3 regions of the Marinobacterium sp. xm-g-48 genome follow, and region 3 is predicted to be linked to each of the others. Evidence: predicted binding sites of a transcription regulator. Region 3 holds the regulator's gene; each other region holds the start of a gene.
The links. Region 3 encodes sigma-54, which starts transcription at its own class of promoters, with help from an activator protein. Its sites were predicted from a motif close to TGGCACNNNNNTTGCTNT; they were not measured.
Positions count from the first base shown of each region.

Region 1: XMG48_RS00105 (amino acid ABC transporter substrate-binding protein) is a predicted target of sigma-54. The motif match lies at 1,250-1,267, and genes of this name have one in related genera.
Region 2: glnL (nitrogen regulation protein NR(II)) is a predicted target of sigma-54. The motif match lies at 3,583-3,600, and genes of this name have one in related genera.

Region 1 is NZ_WBYQ01000001.1:19,931-29,632, forward strand. It holds gene XMG48_RS00100 (amino acid ABC transporter permease) at 1-118, opposite strand, end outside; gene XMG48_RS00105 (amino acid ABC transporter substrate-binding protein) at 193-1,209, opposite strand; gene glnE (bifunctional [glutamate--ammonia ligase]-adenylyl-L-tyrosine phosphorylase/[glutamate--ammonia-ligase] adenylyltransferase) at 1,545-4,400, shown strand; gene XMG48_RS00115 (branched-chain amino acid aminotransferase) at 4,437-5,438, opposite strand; gene XMG48_RS00120 (ELM1/GtrOC1 family putative glycosyltransferase) at 5,604-6,452, shown strand; gene tviB (Vi polysaccharide biosynthesis UDP-N-acetylglucosamine C-6 dehydrogenase TviB) at 6,443-7,732, shown strand; gene XMG48_RS00130 (glycosyltransferase family 4 protein) at 7,733-8,836, shown strand; gene XMG48_RS00135 (O-antigen ligase) at 8,826-9,702, shown strand, end outside.
Region 2 is NZ_WBYQ01000010.1:1,463-11,164, reverse strand. It holds gene holA (DNA polymerase III subunit delta) at 1-518, shown strand, start outside; gene trmL (tRNA (uridine(34)/cytosine(34)/5-carboxymethylaminomethyluridine(34)-2'-O)-methyltransferase TrmL) at 545-1,000, opposite strand; gene glnG (nitrogen regulation protein NR(I)) at 1,046-2,455, opposite strand; gene glnL (nitrogen regulation protein NR(II)) at 2,457-3,512, opposite strand; gene glnA (glutamate--ammonia ligase) at 3,837-5,243, opposite strand; gene typA (translational GTPase TypA) at 5,633-7,441, shown strand; gene XMG48_RS11420 (MFS transporter) at 7,574-9,178, shown strand; gene pip (prolyl aminopeptidase) at 9,175-9,702, shown strand, end outside.
Region 3 is NZ_WBYQ01000001.1:530,076-539,777, forward strand. It holds gene rapZ (RNase adapter RapZ) at 1-277, opposite strand, end outside; gene XMG48_RS02705 (PTS sugar transporter subunit IIA) at 280-738, opposite strand; gene hpf (ribosome hibernation-promoting factor, HPF/YfiA family) at 751-1,041, opposite strand; gene XMG48_RS02715 (RNA polymerase factor sigma-54) at 1,094-2,593, opposite strand; gene lptB (LPS export ABC transporter ATP-binding protein) at 2,624-3,349, opposite strand; gene lptA (lipopolysaccharide transport periplasmic protein LptA) at 3,352-3,861, opposite strand; gene lptC (LPS export ABC transporter periplasmic protein LptC) at 3,836-4,426, opposite strand; gene XMG48_RS02735 (HAD family hydrolase) at 4,423-4,959, opposite strand; gene XMG48_RS02740 (KpsF/GutQ family sugar-phosphate isomerase) at 4,959-5,945, opposite strand; gene XMG48_RS02745 (ATP-binding cassette domain-containing protein) at 6,127-6,939, shown strand; gene mlaE (lipid asymmetry maintenance ABC transporter permease subunit MlaE) at 6,936-7,718, shown strand; gene mlaD (outer membrane lipid asymmetry maintenance protein MlaD) at 7,718-8,176, shown strand; gene XMG48_RS02760 (phospholipid-binding protein MlaC) at 8,178-8,798, shown strand; gene XMG48_RS02765 (lipid asymmetry maintenance protein MlaB) at 8,798-9,043, shown strand; gene XMG48_RS02770 (BolA family protein) at 9,150-9,389, shown strand; gene murA (UDP-N-acetylglucosamine 1-carboxyvinyltransferase) at 9,411-9,702, shown strand, end outside.

The sequences.
Region 1 (9,702 bases), 510 kb from region 3:
CGATCTGATAGAAGAAACCGCGGATGCGTGGGTTGTTATAAAAGGCGTTGGAGGTGGTTCCGGAGCTCGATTTACGGCTCGCTGACTTAACCTCTTCAATGGTTTTTTGTTTGAACATTGAATTAACCTAAAAATAGAGTGCTTTCACGCAGAAAGGGGCACTGTTGTGCCCCTTTTTAGATCGCTTCGGTTTTAGCGCATAGCTGGTGCGTATAGGATACCGCCATCACGCCAAGACGCGTTGATACCACGTGCTAGCTTAAGTGGTGAATCCATACCCACGTTACGCTCAAACGACTCTGAGTAGTTACCTACTTGAGTGATGATGTTGTAAGCCCAGTCAGCACTTAGACCTAGGTTAGCACCTAGTTCACCTTCAGCACCTAGTAGACGCTTGTTAGCTGGGTTGCCGTTCGCTTTCATGTCAGCTGCGTTTGCAGAAGTGACCTTCTGCTCTTCTGCTTCGATCATTGCGTTTAGAGACCACTTAACAATGTTGAACCACTGGTCATCGCCTTGACGAACTACTGGGCCTAGAGGCTCTTTAGAGATAACTTCGGGAAGAATCACTGCATTGCCTGGGTTAGCTAGACCGATACGAAGTGCCGCTAGCTGAGAACCGTCTGATGTTAGGAAGTCACAACGACCTGATTCGAAACCTTGACGAGTTTGGTCAGAGGTATCGAAAGTAACCGCTTTGTATGACATGCCGTTCTCACGGAAGTAGTCAGCGATTGCAAGCTCAGTAGAGGTACCCGCTTGGATACATGCGTTTGCACCGTCTAGCTCAGTTGCGCTTGATACGCCTAGGTCTTTCATGACCATGAATGACGCACCGTCGTAGTAGTTAGTACCAGCAAAGTTGATACCTAGTGATGTATCACGAGTGTGAGTCCAAGTCGTGTTACGAGATAGCATGTCGATTTCGCCAGACGCTAGCGCAGTGAAACGCTCTTTAGCGGTTAGCGGTTTGTATTGAACAGCTTCTGAATCGCCAAGTACTGCAGCTGCAACCGCACGACACATATCAACGTCGAGACCGCTCCATTTGCCGTTCTCATCTTTTTGAGAGAAGCCTGCAAGACCAGTAGATACACCACAAGTTAGGGTGCCACGGCTCTTAACATCGTCAAGAGTAGCTGCTTGAACTGCACCAGCAGTCATTGTTGCAGCAAGGATAGAAGCGGTTAGTAAAGCTTTCTTAGCCATTATGTAGATCCTCTTTTGAGTAGGTTGTTGTTCTTTTTCCACAGCAACTAGTGTGCCAACAATTTTCAGTGAGTCATTTTCATCGACATTCATCGTTAAAAATTGTCTGAAAGTTACGGTATAACGGGGTGTTTTGATCAAATAATCTTTAATACCCAACGCCAGCACTCTGCTTACTCGTTTAAGATTGTGTCATTCTGACTCAAAGGTCAATACTAAAGTAGGGCTTAAATTGAGCTTTTGCACAGTATTGGTGCAATTTGATTTAAGTCCTGTTCCTCTTATAACTGAACGCAGTATATTAGTCCTATTGGCAAGATTTCGGAGTGGTTTGAGTGACAGCGATATTGAATGACTACCTAGAAAAACAGCAGCAAAAGGTTTCAGCAGCAAGAGATCTGCTTGAATCAGATCACAATCGGTTGGCGGAGTTAGATCGAGTGCTATTGGGATCTGACTATGTTGCGGATCAGCTGCAGCGTCATCCCGAATTGATTGAGCAGTTAAACCTTGATGTTGGTGAGCTTCCAACAGGTGCTTTAACAGCGCAAGTGTTGGCGGCTGTTGAAGCTGTGGGGAGTGAAGAGGCACTGAGTGTTGCGCTGCGTCGCCTGCGTCGATTGGCCATGGTTAGAATTATTTGGCGCGACTTGAACCGATTGGCCGATCTAACAGAAACCACCCGGATGCTCTCCGAACTGGCCGATGCCACTACTGATGCAGCATTGAATTGGCTGCACCAAGATCTAGTCAAAGATCTGGGTGAGCCAATGGACTTAGATGGAAATTTGCAACGCATGGCCGTCATTGGAATGGGCAAATTGGGGGCACATGAGCTCAATCTCTCCTCGGATATCGACCTGATGTTTACCTTCCCCGCCAATGGCGAAACCCAAGGTGGCCGCCGTTCACTATCCAACCAAGAGTTCTTTACACGACTGGGTAAAAGATTGATTCGTGTTTTAGATGCCCCCACAGCCGAGGGCTTTGTATTCCGTGTCGATATGCGTCTGCGTCCGTTTGGATCTTCTGGTCCATTGGTTGCCAGTTTTGATGCCATGGAGCAGTACTACCAGACACAGGGGCGTGAGTGGGAGCGTTATGCGTTGATCAAAGCGCGTATCATCGCGGGTGATAAGGAAGCTGGCGCCCAGTTGATGCAGGATCTGCGCCCCTTTGTCTATCGTAAGTACATTGACTACAGCGCCTTTGAATCTTTGCGTGAAATGAAAGGGATGATTGAGCGTGAGAACCGTTTAAAGGGTCGTGAGAATAACGTTAAGTTGGGAGCCGGAGGTATTCGCGAGGTTGAGTTCATCGCTCAAGCCTTTCAGCTAATCCGCGGCGGGCGTGATACACGTTTGCAGCAACGAGAGTTGTGCAACATATTGCCACTTCTCCCAGAGGTAGTCGGCATTCCAGACGTGGTTGTGACAGAGCTAACCCATGCCTACGTCTTCCTGCGTAATGTGGAACATGCGATTCAGGCGCAAGCAGATAAGCAGACCCAAGAGCTACCAGCTGATGATCTCGGTATGCAGCGCCTTGCCTACTCCATGGGCTTTACGAGTCCAGAGGCGCTTTTAACAGAGCTAAATGAGCATCGAAGTCGAGTCTCACAGCACTTTGCAGATGTTATTGCACCAGTGGATCAGGAAGGCAATGCCGAGCAAACTGAGAGCGATGCGCATCTTACGGGCCTCTGGCATGAGGAGTTTGCAGATCAGGAGGCGCTGGCTCACTATCTGACAGAGCTGGGTTACAGCGAAACCGATCGAGCGTTGAAGGCACTGGTATCGCTGCGCCAGTTAAGAACGGTACAGGCGTTGCAAAATGTCGGGCAGGAGCGTTTGTTGGATCTGCTGCCTCGTTTGCTCCGGGATCTGTCGGGCGTGGAAAACGCAGAAGAGACTTTGGAGCGGGTTTTGCAGCTGATTCAAGCTGTAGTGCGTCGTTCAGCCTATCTTCTTCTGCTAGCCGAAAACCCCAGTGCTCGAGCGCAGTTGGTAAAGCTCTGTTCAGCCAGTCCATGGTTTGCAGAGAAGTTAGCTCATCAACCGGTCCTTCTTGATGAGCTGATTGATGCATCATCACTGTTCAATCCACCGGACGCACAAGCTTTATCCAATGAGTTACGACAGCAGTTGATGCGTATCCCAGAGGATGACATTGAGCAGTTAATGGAAGCGCTGCGTTACTTTAGAAATGCCCATATTCTGCGAGTGGCTGCTGCGGATATCACAGGTGCATTGCCTCTGATGAAAGTGAGTGATTACTTAACCTGGCTAGCAGAAGCAATTCTTCAGGCGGTTTTGCAGATCGCATGGCGCGATATGACAACTAAATATGGCACGCCGCAGCGATCGGCAGGCGTTCCATGCGATCAAGACTTTGTCATTATCGGCTTTGGTAAATTGGGTGGGATTGAGCTCTCTTATGGATCGGATCTGGATCTGGTTTTTGTGCATGATGCGCCCAGTAATTTGATGACTGCTGGGGGCAATAAAGAGATAGCCAATGACGTTTTTTTCACGCGTTTAGGTCAGCGCATCATTCATATATTGAACACCTTCACGACCTCGGGTCAGCTTTATGAGGTCGATATGCGTCTGCGACCCTCTGGCAATTCTGGACTATTGGTCAGCTCCCTGAATGCCTTTGAGGCCTATCAACTGAATGAAGCCTGGACTTGGGAGCACCAAGCACTGGTGCGTGCCCGTGTAGTGGCAGGGTCGAGTCGACTTAAAGCCGAATTTGAAGCGGTGCGTGCTAAGGTCCTTTGTAAGGATAGGGAAGCTGAATCGTTACGTGAAGAGGTGATCGCAATGCGCCAGAAGATGCGTGATCATCTTGGCACTGCAGAGGGTTCAGAAGCGTTCAATATCAAACAGGATGCTGGCGGTATTGTCGATATCGAGTTTGCGGTGCAGTACCTTGTGCTCAGATACGCTAAAGAGACAGCTGCGCTTTATGAGTTCACTGATAACGTGCGCATTATTGAGGCTCTGGCGGATGCGGGTTATTTGGATCAAACCCAGGCTGAAGTGTTAAGCGAGAGTTATAAAACTTACCGCGCATTAGGCCATCGCCAGACTCTACAAAACGCGAAGGGAGTGGTAACAAAAGATGCCCTGTCTGAGATGCGAGAGGCCGTTTCTAATATCTGGAAAGTACTGTTAGAAATACGCTAAATAAAAAGGGGCTGATGCCCCTTTTTAGTTGAAAATTTATAGGTGGGTTAACCAGCCGTGCGGGTCTTCGGCCTTACCCCACTGAATGTCATTCAGTGCACGACGAAGCTTAACGGTAGTCTCGCCGATTCCACCGTTGCCGACTTTGTACTCTTTATCTTTGTAGATCAGAGTACCTACAGGGGCCAGAACGGCAGCCGTACCCGACAAAGCCGCTTCACAACCTGGTTTTGCAGCACGTTCCAGAAGCTCTTCTACTGAAAGCTGGCGCTCTTGAACATCCATGCCTAGATCACGAGCTAATGTCAGAATGGAGTCACGAGTGACACCGTGCAGGAAGCTCTCATCCAACGCTTTTGTGATGATCTGGTTGCCATCAATAAGCAAGAAATTCGCAGCGCCGGTCTCTTGAACGTCACCACCCGGACAGAAGAGTACCTGATCCGCCTGGTATTGGGCTTTGGCATTTAAGATGGGTCCCATGGCTGCAGCGTAGTTACCACCGCTCTTGATCATGCCCATGTGTGGAGGGCAGCGCATCGCTTCATCGTCGACCAGTAGGCGAAGTGCTTTATCGCCACCAGCGAAATAATCACCTACAGGTGATAGAAGGATGTATTGACATGAGGTAACCGACGGCACCGCCGCTTTACCAATCGCAGGCTCAGTACCAATGTGTGTTGGACGAATGTACATCGAACCCGGTGGCTCTGGTACATCTGCAGCGTACTGTCGAACGATTGACTCGATCATTTGTTGCGTCTGCGCCTTATCAATCTCAGGTAAACCAAGAAGGCGGCTGCTCTGCGCAAAGCGTTCAATGTTCTTGTCCATACGGAAAATTTTGACTGAACCATCAGCATGTCGAAACGCCTTTAACCCCTCAAAGCAGGTGCTTGAGTAGTGCAGCACATGTGCGCCTGGATGAAATGAGATGGAGTCACTAGCGACCACTTCAGTTGGGCTCCAGCTGTCGCCATCAAACCAAGTTATCGCCATCTCTGGCATAAAGAGAGAACCAAATGCTGCCATGAAAATCTTCCTAAAATTACAACTGTTCTGTTGAATCGATACAGTGCGCCAAAATTTAATCGATCAATTGTAAGCCATAGAGGGAAAATTGGAATCGATATTTATTAAATTGAAGTGTGTTTAGGGCGGGAACTGTTTATCCTTAGGAATCTATAAGCGAAAAGGTTTGTTGTGGCAGATATCTGGATCATCAGTGATGGAAAGCCTGGGCACGTTAATCAGTCCCTTGGGCTGGTTGAAGCGTTGCTTGAGTTTAATCCGAATCTGACGTTCAAAACCCTTCCGCTGAAGGGCATCAGTAGCGTAATGTTTGCTTCAGATCGCCCTAAGTTGATTATCAGTGCAGGTCGAGCCACTCACTTTTGGAATTGGGCGCTCTCCGTTTGTTTTGGGGCGAAAAATGTCGTACTGATGCGTCCATCCCTCCCTTACAGCTTCTTTAATTTAGCCCTGGTCCCAGAGCATGATGCGCCCCCCGCTAATGATCGTGTTGTAAGGACCAAGGGAGCTATCAATCGAATGAAACCGTCCAATAAACAGCCGGAGAGTCGATTGGTTCTTTTAGGTGGGCCAAGTAAGCACGTGATCTGGGATGATGATCGCATTATTGAGCAGATCGACGAGCTAACTGAACCATCCATTGGTTTATTGAATGTAGCGACCTCTCGAAGAACCCCCAGCGACCTATTAAAACGGCTTGAATCGAAAACGAGCATCAGATTAATTGAGCCTGATTCAGTCGATAGTGATTGGTTACCCAGCACTTTAGCAACCACCGAACAGGTGATTGTCAGCTCAGACAGTGTCTCAATGGTCTACGAAGCATTAAGCGCCGGGTGCACTGTTTCGCTGATACGTTTAGAATCTACGCCTAATTCAAGAACGCAACAGGGCATCGATGCATTGGTAAAGCAAGGTTTAGTGGGCGCTACAGCCGACCAAAAACCGGCCAATCCAGTGTCGAATTTTCGAGAAGCAGTTCGCTGCGCAGAGATTATTTTGGAGAGAGCATGGCTGTAAAACTGCCAAACTATGTTGAAGCAAAAATAGCCATTATTGGGCTTGGCTATGTTGGTTTGCCATTAGCTGTTGAGTTTGGAAAGAGTCGTTCGGTTGTTGGGTTCGATATTAACCAAGCACGTATTGATGAGCTGTCCAGTGGCAAAGATTCAACGCTTGAGGTTAGCCTAGAAGAACTGAGCGAAGCGCAGAGCCTAAGCTTTACTGCTGAAGAGACAGAACTTAAAGATTGCTCAATCTTTATTGTAACTGTACCCACTCCGATTAATGGCCATAAACAGCCTGACCTATCCCCATTGATTAAAGCGTCTGAGCTGCTTGGTCGCGTGATCAGCCAGGGCTCCATTGTTATTTATGAGTCGACGGTATACCCAGGTGCTACAGAGGAAGATTGTATCCCTGTGATTGAGGCTGGCTCAGGTTTGGTTTTCAACGAAGACTTTTATGCCGGATACAGCCCAGAGCGAATTAACCCAGGCGATAAAACTCATCGACTGGTCAATATTATGAAAGTGACCTCTGGCTCCACACCTGAGGTCGCAGACTTTGTGGATCAACTCTACGCCTCTGTCATTGAGGCAGGTACCTTCAAGGCCAGCAGTATCCGTGTTGCAGAAGCTGCAAAGGTTATTGAGAACACCCAACGAGACCTTAATATTGCTCTGATTAATGAGCTAGCGATTATCTTTAATCGCTTGGGTATTGATACCGAAGAGGTTCTCAAAGCGGCAGGCACTAAGTGGAATTTCTTACCATTCCGTCCAGGGCTTGTAGGTGGACACTGTATTGGAGTGGATCCCTATTACCTGACATACAAAGCTCAATCTGCTGGTTATATACCTGATGTCATTCTTGCAGGTCGTCGCATCAATGATGGAATGGGGGCGTTTGTTGCAGACGAATTGGTTAAGGCGATGCTGAAGCGTCGCATTCATGTCAATGAGAGTCGCATTCTCGTTATGGGATTGGCGTTTAAAGAGAACTGCCCAGACCTTCGAAATACTCGGGTGCTCGATATTGTCTCGGTTCTAGAAACCTACGGTGTCGCCGTTGATATTCATGATCCTTGGGTCGATGCTGAAGAGGCCAAACAGGAGTATGGTGTCGAGCTGGTGTCACAACCCCAGCCAGATCAATATGACGCCATCATCATCGCTGTCGCACATAATCAGTTTAAAGAGTATGGATTAGATACCCTTAGATCTTGGGGACGTGATACGCATGTTCTTTACGATCTAAAGTACCTCTTTGAGCTGTCAGAAACGGACCTTCGTCTCTAGATGAAAGTTGTTCAAGTCTTACCTGCCCTGAATGGTGGCGGGGTAGAAAAAGGCACTTTGGAAGTTGCTAAGTACCTTGTCGATCACGGGCATGAATCAATCGTCGTTTCGGCTGGTGGCGGTATGGTTCAGCAGTTAGAAGGTGAAGGCAGTCGACACATTCAGTGGGATTTAGGTAAAAAGTCTCTACTAACTTTTCGACATATTTGGGCATTTCGAAAATTCTTGAGAGAAGAGCAACCTGATATTCTGCATCTTCGATCTCGGATGCCCGCTTGGGTCGCATGGTTTGCGTGGAACGGCCTGCCAAAAACTACTAGGCCTAAATTAGTAACTACAGTTCACGGGCTCTATTCGGTTAGTAAGTATTCACAAATCATGTGTCGAGGAGAGGCGGTCATAGCCGTTTCTGAGACCGTTCGCGACTACATATTAAAGAATTACCCAGAGACACCAGAGAGCAATATTCATCTGATTTATCGCGGTGTTGAACCAGCAGAATGGCCTTATGGCTATCAAGCTAGCCCCGGGTGGAAAAAGGCTTTTTTTACTGAGTTTCCGCAATTAGAAGGAAAGCGCCTGCTCTGCCTACCTGGGCGACTAACCCGTTTGAAAGGGCATAATGATTTCTTAGATCTAATCAGCTCTCTTGCCTCAGATTATGAAGATATTCATGCGATCATCGTCGGCGGTGAGGACCCAAAAAGAAAAGAGTACGCCCAAGAGCTTTACCAGAGAGTGAAAGACCTTGGCCTAGAGCAGCGAGTTACCTTCACCGGAGCGAGAAGAGATATTCGCGAAATTTTTTCGATCAGTGAAATTGTCTATTCACTCTCAACCAAGCCTGAATCCTTTGGTAGAACTGTTTTGGAAGCACTCTCCCTAGGTAAGCCTGTATTGGGTTATGATCATGGAGGAGTGGGTGAGGTGCTCTCTAATATCTTTAAACTAGGTAAGTGTGCTGTGAGTAATCAAGTGGATCTGACGGATAAGACTCATTTTGTTTTGAGGAATAATCAAACGGTTAAAAGAACTGATCTCTTTGCAAAAAAGACTATGCTCTCTTCGACGATAAGGGTTTATGAAGAATTGTATGCTAAGTAGAAAATTTAAAGAATGGTGGAGACATAACACCTCTGTTGCCCTGTTAGGGCTGTATTTTTTTTCACTTCCTATTGGAAAAACTTTATGGTTACCACTTTTAGCTATGTGCTTTTATGGCTTTTCTGATTTCATTAGACATAAAAGGCAATCAACTCTTCCTAAAGCGACTGTAACCTGGTTTGCAATCTCATTATGTTTCATGGTTCCTGCCGCCTTATCATTACCCGATTCTTTAGCAATCGATCGAACTGTAAAATTTTTGGTAACATACCCATTGTTCGCAATGGTCGGCTTCTTCCTAATAACTAGGTTTGATATTACCAAACATCTAAAACCACTTCTTTTCACAACTTCTGTTATCAGCTTTACATGGGGTATTTCTGCATTCTGGCAATTTTCATTACCAGATTTCAATCCATTTCCAGCTCCATCTGGAGCACGATATCAGGGTGTTTTCGGTCAGTCTGATATGATTTTAGGTTATGTTCTAGCACCAATAGTTCCTCTAATTGCTTATGGATATTGGTCTATTGGTTTTAAGAAAACGGCGGTTATTTTTAGCTTATTTCTTATGAGCGTCTGTTTCATTAGTGGCAATAGGGCTAGTTGGGTATCCGTATTAGTTTTTTTATGCAGCGTATTTCTCTTTTTCCTGGTTAATCAAAACATTAGAAAAAAAGTTAAGTTGGCCTTTAGTATTGCTGCCGTCATGCTGGTTATTATGAGTGGATATCTATCTCAAGGAACCCCACTTGGTGAACGTTTGAATCAAACCCTTCAGTTTTTCAAATCGCCTTCTTTTAGTAGCTTCGATAATTCTTCTGCTGGTAGAGGTGAAATTTGGATGACTTCAATTAATATTGGTA
Region 2 (9,702 bases), on a different contig from region 3:
GCAACCTACTCGCGGCACAACAAGAGTTAGAGAAGCTCTCTCTGCTCTACCCCAACCAAACCCTTGATGCCAACCAGGTTGCCGAGGCGGTTGGCGACATGTCACGATTTGATGCCTTTGCACTTGCAGATGCGGCGATACAAAGACAACCTGCAAGAGTACAACACATTCTGCAGGCGCTAAGACAAGAGGGTGTCGAACCGACCTTCATACTCTGGGCCATTTCACGTGAGTTGCGCACGCTAAGCAGCGTGATTACAGAGATATCAGAAGGGAAGAATTACGATACGATTGCGAACAGACTGAGACTGTTTAGCAAACGTAAAACCGCTATTCGCAATGCCAGTCGTCAGATTAAAGTCTCGGAGATTGAGCAGTTACTGCGACTTTGTGGACAAGGTGATCAGGCCGTTAAAGGACAACTACCGACCGACCCCTGGTTAATAATTGGACAGATCTGCTTACGCCTAGCGGGTGTCGAGATGGCTTCACTCCATACCCAACACTCAGCCCCTTAAGCAAGCCTAACCACCTCAGACCTTAGCTACTTGGCTCCCGCAAAAGAGAGCTGCCGCCACGCCTCATAAACAACAATGGCACAGGCATTAGACAGATTCAAACTGCGTGAATCAGGGCACATCGGCAAGGTAATTGCATCGGTCGAATCGATGACACTCTGAGGCAGACCCCGTGTCTCCGGGCCCAATAGAATCATATCACCCGATGCAAAATCAGCATCGGTATAGGCGCGATCCGTTTTGGTCGTCATCGACCATACTTTTCTTGGGGAGACTGATTGAATACAGGCTTCTAATGACTCATGAACTTTCATAGAGGCAAACTCGGCATAATCCAATCCCGCTCTGCGCAGGCGCTTATCATCCAGCTCAAAGCCGAGGGGTTTAATCAAATGAAGGGAGAAACCCGTGTTAGCACACAGGCGAATAATATTTCCGGTATTGGGTGGTATCTCGGGTTCGTAAAGAGCAACGTGAAGCATATCGGCACCTAAACTGTTAGATGCCGATTGTAGCATTAAGCGACTCTAATCCGCCTCAATACCCAGCTCTTTTAGCTTGCGGGTTAGGGTATTTCGCCCCCAGCCTAAAAGTTCAGACGCATCACGTTTACGGCCACCCGTATGTTTAAGCGCAGTCTCTATCAACACCTGCTCAAACTGACGTTCAGCCTCTTTGAGGATGCCCCTCTCCCCTTCAAAGAGACGCTGATCAGCCCAGCCACGCAGTGCTTGTTCCCAATTACCATGAACAACAGGGCGTTCATTTGAGGACTCTAGAAGCTCTGGTGGTAAATCAGAGACAAGAACCTCTCGACCAGACGCCATCACGGTAATCCAGCGACAGGTGTTTTCCAGCTGTCGCACATTACCTGGCCAAGTCAGATCGCGCAGAAAACGCTCTGTTTCCGGCTTAAGAATCTTAGTCTCAACGCCCAGCTCTTTCGCCGAACGTGACAAAAAGTGGCGAGCGAGACGAGGAATATCTTCACGACGCTCATTTAACGAGGGGATGTGAACTCGAATCACGTTTAGACGGTGGAACAGATCCTCACGAAACTTGCCCTCTTTAACGAGGTTTTCGAGATTTTGGTGGGTAGCTGCAATGATTCGAACATCAACTTTAACCGGTGTATGACCACCGACACGGTAGAACTCACCGTCAGCAAGAACACGCAAGAGTCGAGTTTGAGTATCCGCAGGCATATCGCCGATCTCATCAAGGAACAGTGTGCCACCATCGGCCTGTTCAAAACGGCCACGGCGCGAAGCTTGAGCTCCGGTAAAGGCACCCTTTTCATGCCCGAACAGTTCAGACTCAATCAAGTCATGTGGAATAGCCGCCATGTTCAATGGAATAAACTCATTACCCGCACGCGGACTGTGGCGATGCAGAGCATGGGCCACCAGCTCTTTACCTGTACCAGACTCACCATTGATCAATACAGTAATCGGGGAATGAGACAGACGACCAATGGCACGGAACACCTCCTGCATAGCCGGCGCCTCACCAATGATCTCAGGTGTATCATCTTCAACAATCACTTCGGTTTGTTGACGCTGCTCTTCAACGTGCTGCACCGCTCGCTGAACCAGCGCTACCGCCTCATCAATATCAAATGGCTTAGGCAAGTACTCAAAGGCACCACCTTGATAAGAGGCAACCGCGGAATCTAAATCTGAGTGAGCGGTCATGATGATAGTCGGAATGTCTGCATAATCAGCTTGAAGCTGCTCTAGCATCTCAAGACCATCAATGCCCGGCATACGAATATCGCTGATAATCACATCAGGCTGTTCACGCTTAATTTTACGCAGCAACGCATCGCCCGACTCAAACACTTCTGTCGCCAAGCCACTGCCAGAGATCGCTTTCTCTAAAACCCAACGTATTGAGCGATCATCATCTACTATCCAAACGGTTGCTGGCTTAGCCATCTCAACTCTCCAAAGGAATTAAAATTTTAAAATTTGTTGTACTGGGTTTCGAGGCGACCTCGATTAAACCCTGGTGCTGACCAATAACAGATTGGGCAATCGATAGTCCCAACCCAGACCCTTCCGCACGACCGGTCACCATCGGATAGAACACGGAATCTAAAAGATCCTTTGGTATGCCCGGACCGTTATCGATAATCTCTACGCAGCAGACCAGTCGATGCTGCTCTGCGCCCAGCGTAATTCGTCTGAGCGCTCGTGTTTTCATACGGATTTGCGGAGCGGCTGTTTCAGACTCTTTCAGGGCCTGCATCGCATTTCTGCAGATGTTTAAAACCGCTTGGATCAACTGTTCACTGTCGCCGTTAAACTCCGGCAGACTTGGGTCGTAGTCACGAACCAACTGAATCTCTTGCTCGCTTTCAACTTCAATCAGAGCACGCACACGCTCGAGCACCTCGTGAATGTTCACCGGGTGTATGTTGGGCTTCTTGTAAGGCCCCATCAGACGATCCACCAGATTTCTTAACCGATCCGCTTCATCGATGATAATTCCGGTGAACTCTTTAAGCCCCTCATCATCCAGCTCGCGCTCTAGCAACTGTGCAGAGCCGCGAATCCCGCCCAACGGGTTCTTGATCTCATGTGCCAAGCCACGCACAAGCACTTTGGCGGTGGCATGTCGATTCAACATCTCCTCTTCACGCTCAATTCGAACCAGGCGATCACGTGGGTGCAACTCCATCAGTAGAAACCCATTCGGTAACCTTGAGATGGTGTAATCCGTCATCAACTCGTTACCACCAAAGGTAATCAGAGCGGCTTCGCGTTTACTGACATGCTGTCCCGTCGCAGAGACACTCTCTAATAGCTTGAGCTCCTCTTCGGAACCAATAAAGAGATACTCGATGTGTGAATTTTTTAAGCGTTTAAAGCTACCCTCTAACAGAACCTCAGCGGCCGGATTCATATACTTCAACTCGAACTTCTGCCCCAGTACCAATACAGCCGTATTGAGGTTTTCAAGAATCAATTTGTACTGTTGCGATCCGAACATTAGGTATTCCCAAGGGTTTTGATGACTTAACAGCTCTACTCTAGCGTTAAGCCTTAATAGCTCTACTTAATAAGCAAAAAGGTTGCCAACTCAGCGAAACCCAGTAACCACGGGCTTTTGAGTTTTAGCATGCACAATAGAATGGCATATATGAAGATATTATGCACCATTTTGGTGCGAGGTGTTTTGTGCGCATCCATGCGCCTGCAGGATACTGTTCGTCCTGGCATACCCTGCTCCTGCGCATCCATGCGCCTGCAGGATACCGTCCATCCTGGACATAAAAAACCCGGCAGGTGCCGGGTTTTTTGAATCGATAAGATCTTAAACTGAGTAGTAAAGATCGTATTCGATTGGGTGAGTTGTCTGGCTCACTTGAGCACACTCTTCACGCTTAAGTTCGATGTAAGCGTTTAGCATGTCTTCAGTGAATACGCCGCCGCGAGTTAGGAACTCGTGATCAGCTTCTAGAGCGTCCAGAGCTTCTTCTAGTGAAGAACAAACCTGTGGGATCTGAGCAGCTTCTTCAGCTGGTAGATCGTAAAGGTCTTTGTCTGCTGCATCGCCAGGGTGGATCTTGTTCTGGATACCGTCAAGACCCGCCATCATTAGCGCAGAGAACGCTAGGTATGGGTTAGCGATTGGATCAGGGAAGCGTGTCTCGATACGACGGCCTTTAGGGCTAGTTACGTATGGGATACGGATAGAAGCTGAACGGTTACGAGCTGAGTAAGCTAGCATAACTGGTGCTTCGAAGCCTGGAACAAGACGCTTGTACGAGTTAGTACCTGGGTTACATAGAGCGTTAAGCGCTTTAGCGTGCTTGATGATACCGCCGATGTAGTAAAGAGCTTCTTCAGATAGGCCCGCGTATGCGTCGCCAGCGAAGATGTTAACACCGCCTTTAGATAGAGACTGGTGAACGTGCATACCAGAGCCGTTGTCACCAACGATTGGCTTAGGCATGAACGTAGCTGTTTTACCGTAAGCGTGAGCAACGTTGTGAACTGCGTACTTAAGAATCTGAACTTCGTCAGCTTTCTTAACAAGGGTGTTACCTGCCACACCGATTTCACACTGACCAGCAGTTGCTACTTCGTGGTGGTGTACTTCTACGTGCAGACCCATCGCTGTCATCGCGTCACACATTGCAGCACGAAGATCGTGTAGAGAGTCTACTGGTGGTACTGGGAAGTAACCGCCTTTAACGCGTGGACGGTGACCTGTGTTACCGCCTTCGAATTTGCTGTTAGAAGACCATGCAGCTTCTTCAGAAGATACAGTGTAGCCACAACCAGACATGTCAGAGTGGAAGTGAACTTCGTCAAATACGAAGAACTCTGGCTCTGGACCGAACATAGCGCTGTCAGCGATACCTGTTGATTTCAGGTACTCTTCTGCACGCTTAGCAACAGAACGTGGATCACGCTCGTAACCAAGACCTGTAGCAGGCTCAACGATGTCACAACGGATGATGACTGTTGCATCTTCAGAGAATGGATCAACGATAGATGAAGAGTCATCTGGACGAAGGATCATGTCAGAGTCGTTAATACCCTTCCAACCTTGGATAGATGAGCCATCAAACATTTTGCCGTCTTCGAAGAAGTCGTCACCCATTTCGTGAACTGGGATAGTTACGTGCTGCTCTTTACCTTTAGAGTCTGTAAAGCGAAGGTCGATCCACTTCGCGTCAGTTTCTTTGATCAGATTTAGTGTCTGTTCAGACATTATGGCTCTCTCCATTATCAGATATTGCCAGACTAGTAGCCTTGGGTTTAAGCCTGCACCATGCAAGCTCAGTCTTCCTAACGAGCTAGCAAACAGTATGCCAACTCGAAAAAAGTCTTTATTTACGGTGATTTACCGCATCAGCAACGAATCACCAATGACAATAAACGCACCAATTTGATGCACACCTAAAACATACGCACCACAATGGTGCTTTAAACTATTACTAGTCTGTCGATGTGTGCCAATATGATACTCCAGCCAAAAAATTTTGCACTAGATTCGCTTCTAACAATTGTTCATATGGTCCAAATTTATTGGCTATTAATTCGCCTTGATCACGCTCGACGCGTATAATCCGCGCATCTTTAATTAATGAGACTCACCTCGTGATCGAAAATCTTCGCAATATCGCCATCATCGCACACGTCGACCATGGCAAAACCACCCTAGTTGATAAACTTCTAGAGCAGTCAGGTACCCTTGGCCGTCGTGATGAAGGCGCTGAGCGCGTCATGGACTCAAACGACCAAGAGAAAGAGCGTGGCATCACCATCCTTGCCAAAAACACCGCCATCACTTGGAACGACTACCGCATCAACATCGTCGATACTCCTGGGCACGCCGATTTCGGTGGTGAGGTAGAGCGTGTTATGTCGATGGTTGACTCGGTCCTTCTGCTTGTTGATGCAGTTGATGGTCCAATGCCACAAACACGCTTCGTTACTCAGAAAGCCTTTGCACGCGGCCTTAAGCCAATCGTTGTTATCAACAAAATCGACCGTCCTGGTGCACGTCCAGATTGGGTTATGGATCAGGTTTTCGAACTGTTCGACAACCTAGGCGCTACCGATGAGCAGTTGGACTTCCCGATTGTCTACGCCTCAGCGATCAACGGTATTGCGGGTGATGATCACGAAGCTATGGCTGACGATATGACGCCTCTATTTGAAGCGATCATCAAGCACGTTGATGCGCCTCACGTCGATACAGAAGGTCCATTCCAGATGCAGGTCTCTGCGTTGGACTACAACAGCTTTGTCGGTGTTATCGGTGTGGGTCGTATCTCACGCGGTAAGATCTCTACCAACACGCCTGTTAAAGTCATCGATTCACACGCAAAAATGCGTTCAGGTCGTATCCTTAAGATCATGGGCTACCACGGTCTTGATCGTGTCGATGTCGACAGTGCACAAGCAGGTGACATTGTCTGTATTACCGGTCTAGACGAACTCAACATCTCAGATACGCTGTGTCACCCAGATGTTGTTGAAGCACTACCAGCACTCTCTGTCGATGAGCCAACCGTCTCTATGACATTCCAGGTCAACGACTCTCCGTTTGCCGGTAAAGAGGGCAAATTCGTTACCAGCCGTAACATCAAAGAGCGTCTAGAGCGCGAATTGATTCACAACGTAGCACTGCGTGTAGAGCCGGGTGATAGCCCTGAGAAATTCCGTGTATCAGGTCGTGGTGAACTTCACCTATCGGTACTGATTGAGACCATGCGCCGTGAAGGCTTCGAACTTGGCATCAGCCGTCCTGAAGTAATTCAGAAAGAGGTAGATGGCGAAATCCACGAACCTTACGAGATCGTTATGATCGACGTTGAAGAGCAGCACCAGGGCTCGATCATCGAAGAGCTAGGCATGCGTCGCGGTGACATGACGAATATGGAAGTTGACGGCAAAGGCCGCTGTCGCCTGACCTTTATGATCCCTTCTCGCGGTTTGATCGGCTTCCGTAGCCAATTCCTAACCATGACGTCTGGTACTGGTATCATGAACTCAATCTTTGACCACTACGGTGTGGTGAAAGAGGGTGAGACGGTGACTCGTAACAACGGCGTACTGGTTTCGATGGTTAACGGTAAAGTACTGGGCTACGCACTCTTCTCTCTTCAGGAGCGCGGTCGCCTCATGATCGGTCCAAACATTGAAGTGTACGAAGGCATGGTCATTGGTATCCATAGCCGCTCGAATGACCTAACGGTTAACCCAACCAAAGGTAAGCAGCTAACCAACGTCCGAGCCTCAGGTACTGATGAGAACATCGTGCTAACGCCACCTATCCGCTTTACTCTAGAGCAGGCTCTAGACTTCATTGAAGATGATGAGTTGGTTGAAGTAACACCTGAGAACATCCGTATTCGTAAGAAGTTCTTGAAAGAGCATGAGCGTAAACGCGCTAAGCGTTAATTAATTTGCAATAAATGCAAAACATAAAACGGTGCCAATGCAAATTGAGCACCGTTTTTTTATATTCAAACGAAATAAACGGAGTAAACTAAAGTCCAAGAAATCTTGAAGTGACAAACTAGGAACCACCTAATGACCAACAGCATTTTTTACCGGGTCAGCCCTATTCTTTTTTCAATTATTGGTATGGCGCTTAGCCACAACCTATTCTTTATCATCCTCCCTTTAAGAATGCAGTCGGCGGGCATTGAGTCTTCACAAGTCGGTATTGCTATGGGTATGTTTGCCGCCGGCTCTATCCTGGCAGGGATGTTTGGGGCCAAAGTCGTCAACCGCGTCGGTCATATCCGCGCCTTTGCAACAATGGCTGCAACACTGTCGATCGTCTCAATACTGCACACACTTCTTGAATCGTTCATCATCACTTCCCTGTTAAGGGTCGTTGCAGGCTTCTGCTTCATCACCAGTTTTATTACTCTGGAGAGCTGGCTTAATGTCACCAGTGATAGCAGCAACCGCGGTAAACTGTTCAGTGTCTACCAGATATTCTTTGCTGTCGGATTCGGTTCAGCACCTTTTGTGATGAACATTTTCGAAGAGAGTGATTTTAGACTGTTCGGTATTATCAGCGCCGTATTAGCGATCGCTCTGATTATTATGTCGATGTCACGCATGCCAGCACCCGAGCTACCTGGCCGAAGCCGCCCAATGTCATTTGGGCAACTATGGAAGGTCTCTCCATCAGGTACTCTATCTTGCCTGGTGGCGGGTTCTATTGGCTCCGCAAGCGTATCACTGATCGCTCTATACGCTTACGATCGAGGCTTTAGCGGCACACTACTATCAATCATTTTAGGCTCCTATTTGCTTGGGGGCCTCATGACACAATACCCAACTGGCTGGTTTGCGGATCGTTTCGATAAACGTACGGTGGGCGCTGTATTAATGATGATTGGTGTCGGTGCAAATGCCGTCATCATTATCGATTTTTACAGCGCTCTACCCACCTGGTTCGTCACCTTCTTCTTCCTACTGTCAGGGGGCGCTGGGGCCGCTATTTTCCCGCTAGCTGTGACACAGGTGTTCGACCACATCGACAGTAAAGAGGCGATGCCTGCAACCAGTATGATGCAAATTCTATTAGGCGTCGGTGGTGTCGTCGGCCCTATCGTGGCGGGCGCTATGATGGAGTGGTTTAGCTCTGTTTGGCTCTACTTCTACGTCATTTCACTGCATCTACTGCTGATGCTCTTCTTATTAGTGCGTAAGCTCTTCTTGCGAACCGAACGTCTAGAACCCGCTCAGCCCTACCAGTTCACAACCAACCCTGCATCCGTGCCTCCTCTTGAGGAGTACGTGGCTGCAGAGATTGCAGAGCCGGCGCTTAAACTGTTGATTGAGGCACTCAAACAGAACCCGAAAGATCCTCAGCACCTAATAAAAACTGCACTGGAATCTGCTCACCTAAAAGCAGAAGAGGTAGCATTACAGATGGTATTAAAGCTGCCCAAACGAGCGGGTGAGTTAACCGAACACTTAGTCACAATCTATCCAGAGAATCGACTAAAGGTAGCTAAGTCATTGACCGACTTCTTTGATCTGCATAAAACCCGTATCAATTACGCCATTGTGGGAGGGCTTAAAACGGATGCGAGCCCACAGGAGATATTTGAGATCGATCGATTAATTGAGCTGCGTAAGAAACGCCTAGAAGATGCGGGGTTACCAGTAGAATGAGAACACTCTACCCAGAAATAAGTGCCTACCACAGCGAGCAACTGGATGTAGGCAAAGGGCACAGCCTCTTTTTAGAGCTTTCAGGCAACCCCAATGGCGAGCCTATTCTGTTCGTCCACGGCGGGCCAGGCGGTGGTTGTTCGCCCGAGCATCGACGCTTTTTTAACCCAGAACATTACAAAATCATTCTATTTGATCAACGCGGCTGTGGGCGCTCGACGCCGCATGGCAGTTTAGAAAACAACACAACGGAACACTTAATCGCTGATATTGAAAAGATTCGTACCCATCTCGGCCTAGATAAGTGGGCACTATTTGGCGGTAGTTGGGGTTCTACGTTAAGCCTTGCCTACGCACAATCTCACCCAGAGCGAGTCAATGCACTGTTTCTAAGAGGTATATTCCTCTGTCGACCTAGAGATATTCAGTGGTTTTACCAAGAGGGAGCAAGCTATGTATTCCCTGACCATTGGGAATCATTTATAGCACCGATACCGGCCGATCAGAGAAACGACATGGTCAGC
Region 3 (9,702 bases):
ATGCGTCAAGATAAGTGATCTCGATGCCTATATCTTCTCTAGCCCTCAAGGATTCCATGATTTCTGGGAAGGCTTTTAGGTCGGTATGCTGGTTGCGGGCATCAATGCTCACAGCAATCAGGGGTGCGGTATTCTGGTCGTTAAGCATCTGCTCGACCAACGCTGGCAATAGCGTCGCCGGTAGGTTGTCTATGCAATAGAACCCAACATCTTCAAGTGCTTGCAAGGCGGTACTCTTCCCTGAACCACTGCGACCCGAGATAACAACGACTCTCATGATCAGACCTTTGATAGCTCAGTTGCTTTATTGAGTAGGGCCTCAGAATTCGTGCAGTCTCTGAGTGAATTAAGGGCTTCGGGCTTGCTGAACAGCTCGGCTAAACCAGCCAGTGTCTTAAGGTGCTCATCATTTCCATCATCGGGCACGATCAGTGCGCAGACAAGATCGACCGGCGCTGAATCGATTGAATCAAAATCGACACCGTCATCAAGTGTGATTAAGCAGGCGGATGCTGTTGAGCAACCTGGGATCCGACAGTGTGGTATACCCACGCCAGAACCTATTCCTGTACTGCCTAACCGTTCACGATTGAGAAGGCCTGTAAAAATTTCATCTTCTGTCACGCCATCAACTGAAGAGGCCAGCTTTTCGCTGGCCACTTGTAGAAGGCGTTTTTTACTGGCGACTGACTCCCGGCAGGCGGTTGTTTCAGTCGTCAGTAGGTCACCTAGTTGCATGTTGTCGTTCGTTTATTTGTGAGATTTCATTTTTTCTTTATGCTTGATGATTTGGCGATCAAGCTTATCCACTAAGCCATCAATCGCTGCATACATGTCATCATGCTCATCAGAAGCGACCACTTGGCCACCGGCTAAGTGAACATCAGCCTCGGCTTTTTTACCCTGCTTTTCGACACTGAGAGTAACTTGTACATTCTGAATGTTGTCGAAGTGACGTTCTAGCTTATCGAACTTGTTACGTACGTATTCACTTAGAGCTTCAGTCAGGTCCACGTGATGACCAGTAATATTTATCTGCATATGACTTCTCCTCGTCTTAGGCGGAGTGAAAAAATGAGGCCGCCCACCTCAATTAAACCAAACGCTTTCTCTCATTTGAAGGTGGAATGTTGAGAACTTCGCGATATTTAGCAATGGTTCGTCTTGCAACATTCACCCCCTCTTCATCTAGTAGTGTAGCAAGCTTACTGTCACTTAGTGGCTTGCGAGGGTCTTCTTCTGAAATTAATTTTTTAATGATTGCTCGAATCGCAGTTGATGATGCACCACTGCCGTCACTGGTAGCCACCTGACTCGAAAAGAAATATTTCAATTCAAAGACACCGCGCGGGGTGTGCATGTATTTTCGAGTTGTAACACGGGAGATGGTGGATTCATGTAGATCAACGGCTTCAGCAATGTCGTGAAGAATAAGAGGCTTCATCGCCTGTTCACCCTGTTCAAGAAAACCGATCTGTCTGGAAACGATCTCCGTTGAGACCTTTAAGAGGGTCTCGTTGCGGCTTTGTAAACTCTTTATGAACCAGCGTGCATCCTGGAGATGGTCTTTTAAAAATTGGTTCTCCGCGGAGTTGTCTGCACGTTTAATCATGCCTGAGTAGACATCATTGATACGTAGTTCAGGGACTACGTCGTTATTGAGAGTGAGTGTCCACTCCCCCGCGCGTTTACGCACGATCACGTCCGGTACGATGTAATCAGTATCACCCAGATCTAACGAGTCCCCTGGTGTTGGGTTAAGTGATTGAATTAACCTAACCACCTCTGACAGTTGCTCCTCTTTGAGCCTCATACGGCGCATCAAAGATTTAAAGTCTCGACTGCCCAACAGATTTAAATAGTCGGTCGCTAGGCGCAGAGATTCGGCTCGCCAAGGGGTCTCTATGGGTAGCTGTCTTAACTGGATTTTCAAACACTCTGCAAGATCACGGGCACCGACACCGGGTGGGTCAAACTGTTGAATACGGTGAAGTACTGACTCTACCTCATCCATTTCCACTTCAAAAAAGAGTTCAGGTAGCTCCTCTTGGCAGCTGAGAAGAATGTCCTGCAGATCGGTGATCAGATAGCCACGATCATCGATAGAGTCAATAATCATCTCAGCAATGTATCGATCAACATCGCTGAAATTAACCAGATTCAGTTGCCAGTTAAGGTGGTCTTGGATGGTTTCAACCGCAGCGTCATTATCACCTGGCATCCAATCATCATCACGATTGGAATTTGAAGAGCTTTGGTAAGTATCGTCCCATTGACTGTCGGTTGAAAGCTGTTCAGGGATGTCATCAGTAGACCAGCTATCTTCCGGCTGAGACGATTCGAACGTCTCTTCGATCTCTGAATTAGATTGGGTCTCATCTGAGGTTGATGACTCTTTTTGCTCAATGCTTTGAGAGTTCTCTTCACTCTGATCTTCTTCATCGGCTACCTCCAGTAGTGGGTTACTATCGAGTGCCTCTTGAATCTCTGTCTGTAGCTCTAAGGAGGAGAGTTGCAGCAATTTGATCGCTTGCTGCAATTGTGGGGTCATGGACAGGTTCTGTCCGACTTTGAGCTGTAAAGAGTGCTTCATTAAAATGATAATTACTTAAAAGTGTGAGAGTTACAAGCGAAAATCATTGCCCAGATAAGCCTCTTTAACGGCTTGATTCATCATGATCTGCTCAGGCTCACCCTCTGCAAGAATGTTACCCTCACTAACGATGTAAGCCCGTTCGCAAATGTCGAGAGTCTCTCTGACATTGTGATCGGTTATCAGGACGCCAATACCTCGATCTTTAAGGTGCCTGATGGTCTGTTTGATGTCGCTTACAGAGATGGGGTCTACACCAGCAAAAGGCTCGTCCAGTAGGATGAAGTCAGGGTCGTTTGCTAGGGCTCTTGCAATCTCAACTCGGCGTCTCTCACCCCCAGATAGGACCATCCCTTTGGACTCTTTGATGTGAGTGATATGGAACTCTTCTAGTAGAGATTGAGCTTTCTCGTGTTGTTGATCTTTGGTCAGGTCTTTTCTCTGCTCCAGTATGGCCATCAGGTTATCGTAGACACTCAGCTTTCTGAATACAGAGGCCTCTTGCGGAAGATAGCCTAAGCCGCGTTTTGCGCGCTCATGAATAGGCATTCTAGTGACGTCGTCGCCATTGAGACGAATGTTGCCTCGATCCGCTCTGACCAGACCTACAATCATATAGAAGCAGGTTGTCTTACCCGCACCGTTGGGCCCAAGCAATCCGATAATCTCACCAGGCTCAACAGTGACGGACACATCTTGAATAACAGAGCGTCCTTTGTAGCTTTTGGCTAGGTGAAGGGCTTCGAGTGAACTCATGGTTAATTATCTTTTTTAGGCTGAAGAACCATTTTGACACGCTGGCTTCCGCTCTCACTGCTAAAGGCTTTTACTTTAGAGTTCGCCATGTCGTAATTAATTTTGGCGCCAGTGAACTCGTCACCACCCTGAGTCACTCTGGCGTTCCCCGTAATTAACAGCAGTTGAGAGCTTACTGTGTAATCTAGAGTTGAGCCCGTTGCATAGGTAATCTCTTGGTCCAGTTGAGGGCGTTGTTCGAAGTAGGCTGGAGCACCTTTTGAGATAATCTGATTGATGGCGTCATCATTACCACGTAACAGATCGACGGTTTCACCTTTAAGCACCATTGATCCCTGGGTGATGATGACGTTGCCTGTGTATCGAGTGACTCCTTTGGCCTCATCAATATTAGCTGAGTCTGCCTCTACGTAGATGGGTTCGTCTCGATCGGTTGGCAGCGCTAAAGCTGATCCACTAAGAACAACTGTAAAGGCTAGAAATAGGTTACTGGTCAGTGCTCGAAGCGACATAGGCCCCCCTCACGGTTGAATGAAGATCTAAGGTGTTTAATTCCGTATTCAGTGTCATGCCAACCCCTTTGGTTGAACCCTGGTTGTTCAGAAATTCGACGGCTACATCACTGGTCGCCAGATTCTGTTCTGGAAAGTAGCTCAACTGCTCTGTGAAGAGTGCAGTGTCTTTCTCAGAATCTGGATTATGGTGAAGCTCTACACTGCCTTCAAGGTCTAGTTGACTGTTGTCGTCAGCAAAAAAGCCCAGATCAGCATTGATGGTGTGTTCAGTCGTGCCATCTTGGCGATAGCCTACTGAGAAAGGTGTTGTTAACTTCATCTGTTCTGAGTTAACTAAATGCTCTGCTCGCGGAGTGTGGGTGACAGAGCTTAGATTGCCCGCTTCAGACCAACGAGTAAGAGTGGCGTCTATTACAAAAAAATCAATTCTGTTCGGGTTCTCTTTTAGGAGTACGCCCTCTTCAATATCGCCTTGATTCAATAACAGTGTGAAGATCAAAAAAAGAGCAATCAACGTCGACGCAATGGCTAATCGAATTTTCGCTCTGAGATTAGTGATCACTTAAATCGCTCCAACGCGTTGTCTAGCGTACCTTGGCAAGCCATGATCAATTCACACAGCTCACGTGCAGCTCCGCGACCGCCTGATTGAGTCGTAATATGATCAGCGTTCTCTTTTACGAGCCAGTGACCGTTCGGAACGGTGACCCCAAAGCGTGCGGCTATAATGGCAGATAGGTCAGGTAAGTCATCGCCGATATAGGCCGTGTTTGAAGCGTTAAAACCGGTGTTTTTCCAAAGCTCTTGAAGCGCGGTCAATTTATCTTCTCGGCCTTGCTGTATGTAATTGATGCCCAGTGACTCAGCGCGTTGGATGACTTGATTAGATTGTCTACCGGTAATGATGGCGGTTTTTACGCCGGATTCCGTTAACAGCTTTATGCCAAGGCCGTCCAGTATATTGAAGCTCTTAATCTCACTGCCATCGGCTAGGAAGCTAAGATTGCCCTCGGTCAGTATGCCATCAACATCCATCACCAGTAGTTGAATGGGTTTGATTAGTGCTATCTGTTCTTCTGTTGGATTGGGACGCATTAGATGACCCCTGCTTTTAACATATCATGCATGTTCAATGCCCCAGCAACTCTCCCTGTCTCATCTAAAGCAATGAGTGCATTAATTTTTTTATCTTGCATGATCTGTAAAGCTTCGGCGGCTAACATCTCAGGCGTCACCGTTGTGAAACTCTTTGTCATGACAGAGTCGATTGAGGCTTGATTCAGATTAACGCCCTGGTCAATGGCACGGCGGAGGTCCCCGTCGGTAAAAATGCCAAGAGGTTGGAGTTCTTCATCCACAACGGTTGTCATTCCCAGGCGTTTTTGGGTGATCTCCAAAAGCGCTTCTTGAATGGGAGTGCCTGGTGCAACTGAGGGAACTTCGTCTCCAGAGTGCATTAAATCACTCACTTTCAACAGCAGTCGACGACCCAGCGCACCGCCGGGGTGTGAAAAGGCAAAATCTTCTGCACTAAATCCTCTCGCCTCTAAAAGAGCCGTTGCGATCGCATCGCCAAGCACCAGTTGTGCGGTTGTACTGGAGGTGGGGGCAAGATTAAGTGGGCAAGCTTCGCGTTCGATAGGGGTCACAAGGCTGATATCAGCACTGGTTGCCAACGCTGAATGGGGTTTAGAGGTGATTGAAATGAGCGTAATCCCTTTGCGTTTAAGCAGAGGTAAAATAGTAACGACTTCGTTGGATTCACCTGAGTTGGATAGGGCAATGACAACATCTTCTTTCGTGAACATGCCCAGATCGCCATGACTCGCCTCGCCTGGGTGCACAAAAAACGCGGGTGTTCCGGTGCTTGCTAGAGTTGCTGCTATTTTGGTGCCAATGTGCCCTGATTTGCCCATGCCAGTCACGATGACACGCCCTTTGCAGTTCAAAAGAGAGTGACAAGCTTGGTTGAACGCCTCTCCAAGAGAGTCATTTAGGGCTTGTATAGCCTCTTGCTCAATCGAGATGGTCTGTTTGCCTGCGCTCACGTAATCGAATCGAGTGGTATTGGAGTCGGACAAGGGTCGAGATCCTTAAGTTCGCGTTAATACTGTTTAATTTACAGTATATTACTGTTTTTATAAGTGACTGTCCGGTAAAGAGTCTCGATATTTTTCTCTTAATCTAAAGGTCTGCTTGATAAGCTATGTTTTTAGACTAGAATTCTACCAATATTTTCTATTTATTCATCGATAGGCACTGATGGCTCAATTAAATGACACACATATCGAAGTGAGTAATCTCAGCTTTTGGCGTGGTGAACGAAAGATCTTTGATGATCTATCGTTAACCATTCCTCGCGGCAAGATCACAGCGATCATGGGGCCCTCAGGAACGGGAAAAACGACCCTTCTTAAATTGATTGGGGGACAGCTTACGCCTGATCAGGGCTCGATTAGAGTCGACGGTGACAATGTTCACTCTCTTTCACGTCGCCGTCTCTTCGAGTTACGGGCAAAAATGGGGATGCTGTTTCAAAGCGGTGCTCTATTTACGGATATGTCAGTAGCTGAAAATGTCGCCTTTCCTTTAAGAGTTCACACAGATTTACCCGAAAGCGTTGTTCGAGATCTGGTTTTGATGAAGTTGAATGCTGTCGGCTTGCGAGGTGCCAGTGAACTTAAGCCAGCTGAGTTATCAGGGGGTATGGCAAGGCGGGCTGCATTAGCTAGGGCAATAGCCCTTGATCCGGATTTCTTGATGTATGACGAGCCCTTTGCAGGACAGGATCCTATTGCCATGGGCGTTCTGATTAATTTGATTTCTCGTTTGAACAGGGCGCTTGGTCATACATCAGTCATAGTCTCGCACGATATCCAAGAGACCTTGAGCATTGCAGACTACGTCTATCTTATCTCTGATGGGAAGGTGCTGGCTCAAGGTGCACCTGATCAACTCAATGGTTCTGAAGATCCGCGCGTTGAACAGTTCATGAAAGGTCGACCTGATGGCCCCGTTCCTTTCCACTTTCCAGCTCCCTCTTTCAAAGATCAGTTGTTTGGTGGCTCACAATGATTCAGTTTCTGCAACAATTGGGCGCTAAAACTCTTAATCGCGTGGCTGCAGTGGGTCGTGCAGGGCAGTTATTGAGTCAATCTCTAATTGCCAAGCCAGCACCTGTGATGATGTTGCCGCTGTTGGTTCGCCAGCTCTATTTCATTGGTGTGCTATCGCTGGTCATTATCATCGTATCGGGTCTGTTTATCGGAATGGTACTCGGTTTGCAGGGCTACACTATTCTGGTGGATTACGGTTCAGAACAGGCTGTTGGTCAGATGGTGGCGCTGTCGCTGGTTCGTGAGTTGGCCCCTGTGGTTACTGCACTGCTATTTGCTGGACGAGCGGGTTCCGCGGTCACTGCTGAAATTGGTTTGATGAAGGCGACCGAGCAGTTAGCCAGTTATGAGATGATTGGTGTCGATCCCATGCGACGCATTATTGCTCCGCGTCTCTGGGCAGGTTTTATCAGTATGCCTTTACTGTCGATGATTTTTGCGATCGTAGGTATCTGGGGTGGATCTTTAGTCGCTGTTGACTGGCTAGGTATTTTTTCTGGAAGTTTCTGGGCCAATATGCAGGCTTCAGTCAGCTTCTCTGAAGATGTTTTAAATGGTGTAATCAAATCGTTGGTATTTGGTTTTGTAGTGATCTGGATAGCTGTTTTTCAGGGTAATGATTGTGTGCCAACGTCAGAAGGCATCTCGCAGGCGACCACTCGCACAGTTGTCTACTCTTCGCTGGCTATACTAGGGTTGGACTTTCTTCTAACCGCAATGATGTTTGGAGATTTTTAATGCGTTTTCGTGCCCTCGAAATCAGTGTTGGCGCACTTATCCTCGCCGGTATTTTGGCTCTTGTCGCTCTGGCAATAAATGTCAGCGGTTTAAACCTCTCTCAGAAGGGGACTGGCTACACCGTCTATGCTCGCTTTGACAATATTGGGGGGCTAACTGAGCGTGCAAAAGTCTCCATGAGCGGTGTTCAAATTGGTCAGGTTTCAGCTATTCGCATTGATCCTAAGCGCCTGATGGCCGAAGTGGAGATGCAGATCTTTGATGATGTTGACTACCTTAGCATTGATAGCTCAGCGCAAATTCTAACGGCAGGTCTTTTAGGGGAGAAGTACATCGGTATTACCCCTGGGTTTGAAGATGATCTTTTGGAAAATGGTATGACGATTGAAGATACGCAGTCAGCATTAGTGCTTGAAGAGATTGTAGGTAAGTTCCTGTTTAATAAGGTGAGTGAGTAACATGTTAGGTCGTTTTATTTTTCTGGCTACTCTCTTGATGGGGACGTTATCTCCTGCGCAGGCTAATTGGGACTCTGCCAGTCAGATCATGGAGACAGCGACTGCGGATATGCTCGCCTTGGTTAATGATGAGCGCCTTCGACAGCCAGAGAATGTTGATGAGTTGATGGGGGAGATCGATAAGCTGGTCGGTGAGTCGGTTGATTTTGAGTACATTGCGAAATCGATCATGGGTAAATATTACCGCCGCGCTAGTGACAAAGAGGTCGCTGATTTTGCGGTCGTTGTGAAAAGCACTCTGCTTAGAACTTATGCCAAAGCAGTCGTTGGGTTCAACTTTAAAGAGTTTGAAATCATCCCTCCAGTTGAGCAAAGCCCAGATCCCGACAAACAGATTGTCAACGTGAATGTCTCTGCGGAAGATGGAACGGTTTATTCTCTTCTTTACTACATGGTTTACAAAGATGACCGTTGGTTATTGGTCAATGTGGTTGTCGATGGTATTAATCTGAGAATTACCTTCCGTAACCAATTTGCTGGCTTGATGGAGCAGCATGGAAAAATTGCTAAAGTGATCGAGCAGTGGTCTGAAGCGATGTCTGATAAAGTGTCAGGTGCCTAATGGATCCGGTGTTTAAGATTCAAGGTGAGTTGACTCGTAACACCTACAACCAAGTTGTTGAACAGGTTTGCTCTGCTATTGCTGCAGGAGCAAGCGCGATCGATCTATCTAATGTAACGAAAGTCGATAGTTGTGCGGTCGCCTTGTGGGTAGAGATCAAACGAAATAACGCCAATATTGAGTGGGCCAATCTTCCAACTCAGATGGAGACCATTGCGGACCTAGTGGGCGTTGATATTCAATAATCTGTAGTGTTCGTTTTGAATGCATTTATAGGGCCTTGATAGATGATATCAGGGCCCTTTTTCGTTATTATACGCGGCTAAATTTAAGGATTATCTGGAGATTACTATGCACGCTGATGAAGTGAAGCAACTGGTTGAGAGTCAGCTTGAGGGTTGTACGGTCCATACGGCGGGCGAAGGCTGTGATTTTCAGGTAACGGTTGTTGGTGAAATGTTCTCCGGAATGAGTCCGGTTAAGAAGCAGCAAGCGGTATACGCTTGTTTGACTGATCAAATTGCATCAGGTGCTATCCATGCTGTTTCCATTAAAACGTTTACTCCAGATCAGTGGGAGTCACAGCAGTAATTAATCTGCTTAGGTAATCAGATGGATAAATTAATCATTGAAGGTGGCGCTCGTTTAGACGGCGAAGTGTGGATCTCTGGTGCAAAGAACTCTGCGCTACCGATTCTTGCTGCAACCCTAGTCGCCAGTGAGCCGGTCACTATATGCAATCTGCCGCATTTGCATGACATCACCACCATGCTTGAGCTGCTGCGTCGTATGGGCGTTGAGCTTACCGTGGGTGAGAAGATGAGTGTTGAGCTTGATCCCACTACGATCACCGAATTCACAGCACCTTATGAGTTGGTGAAAACTATGCGTGCTTCAATTCTCG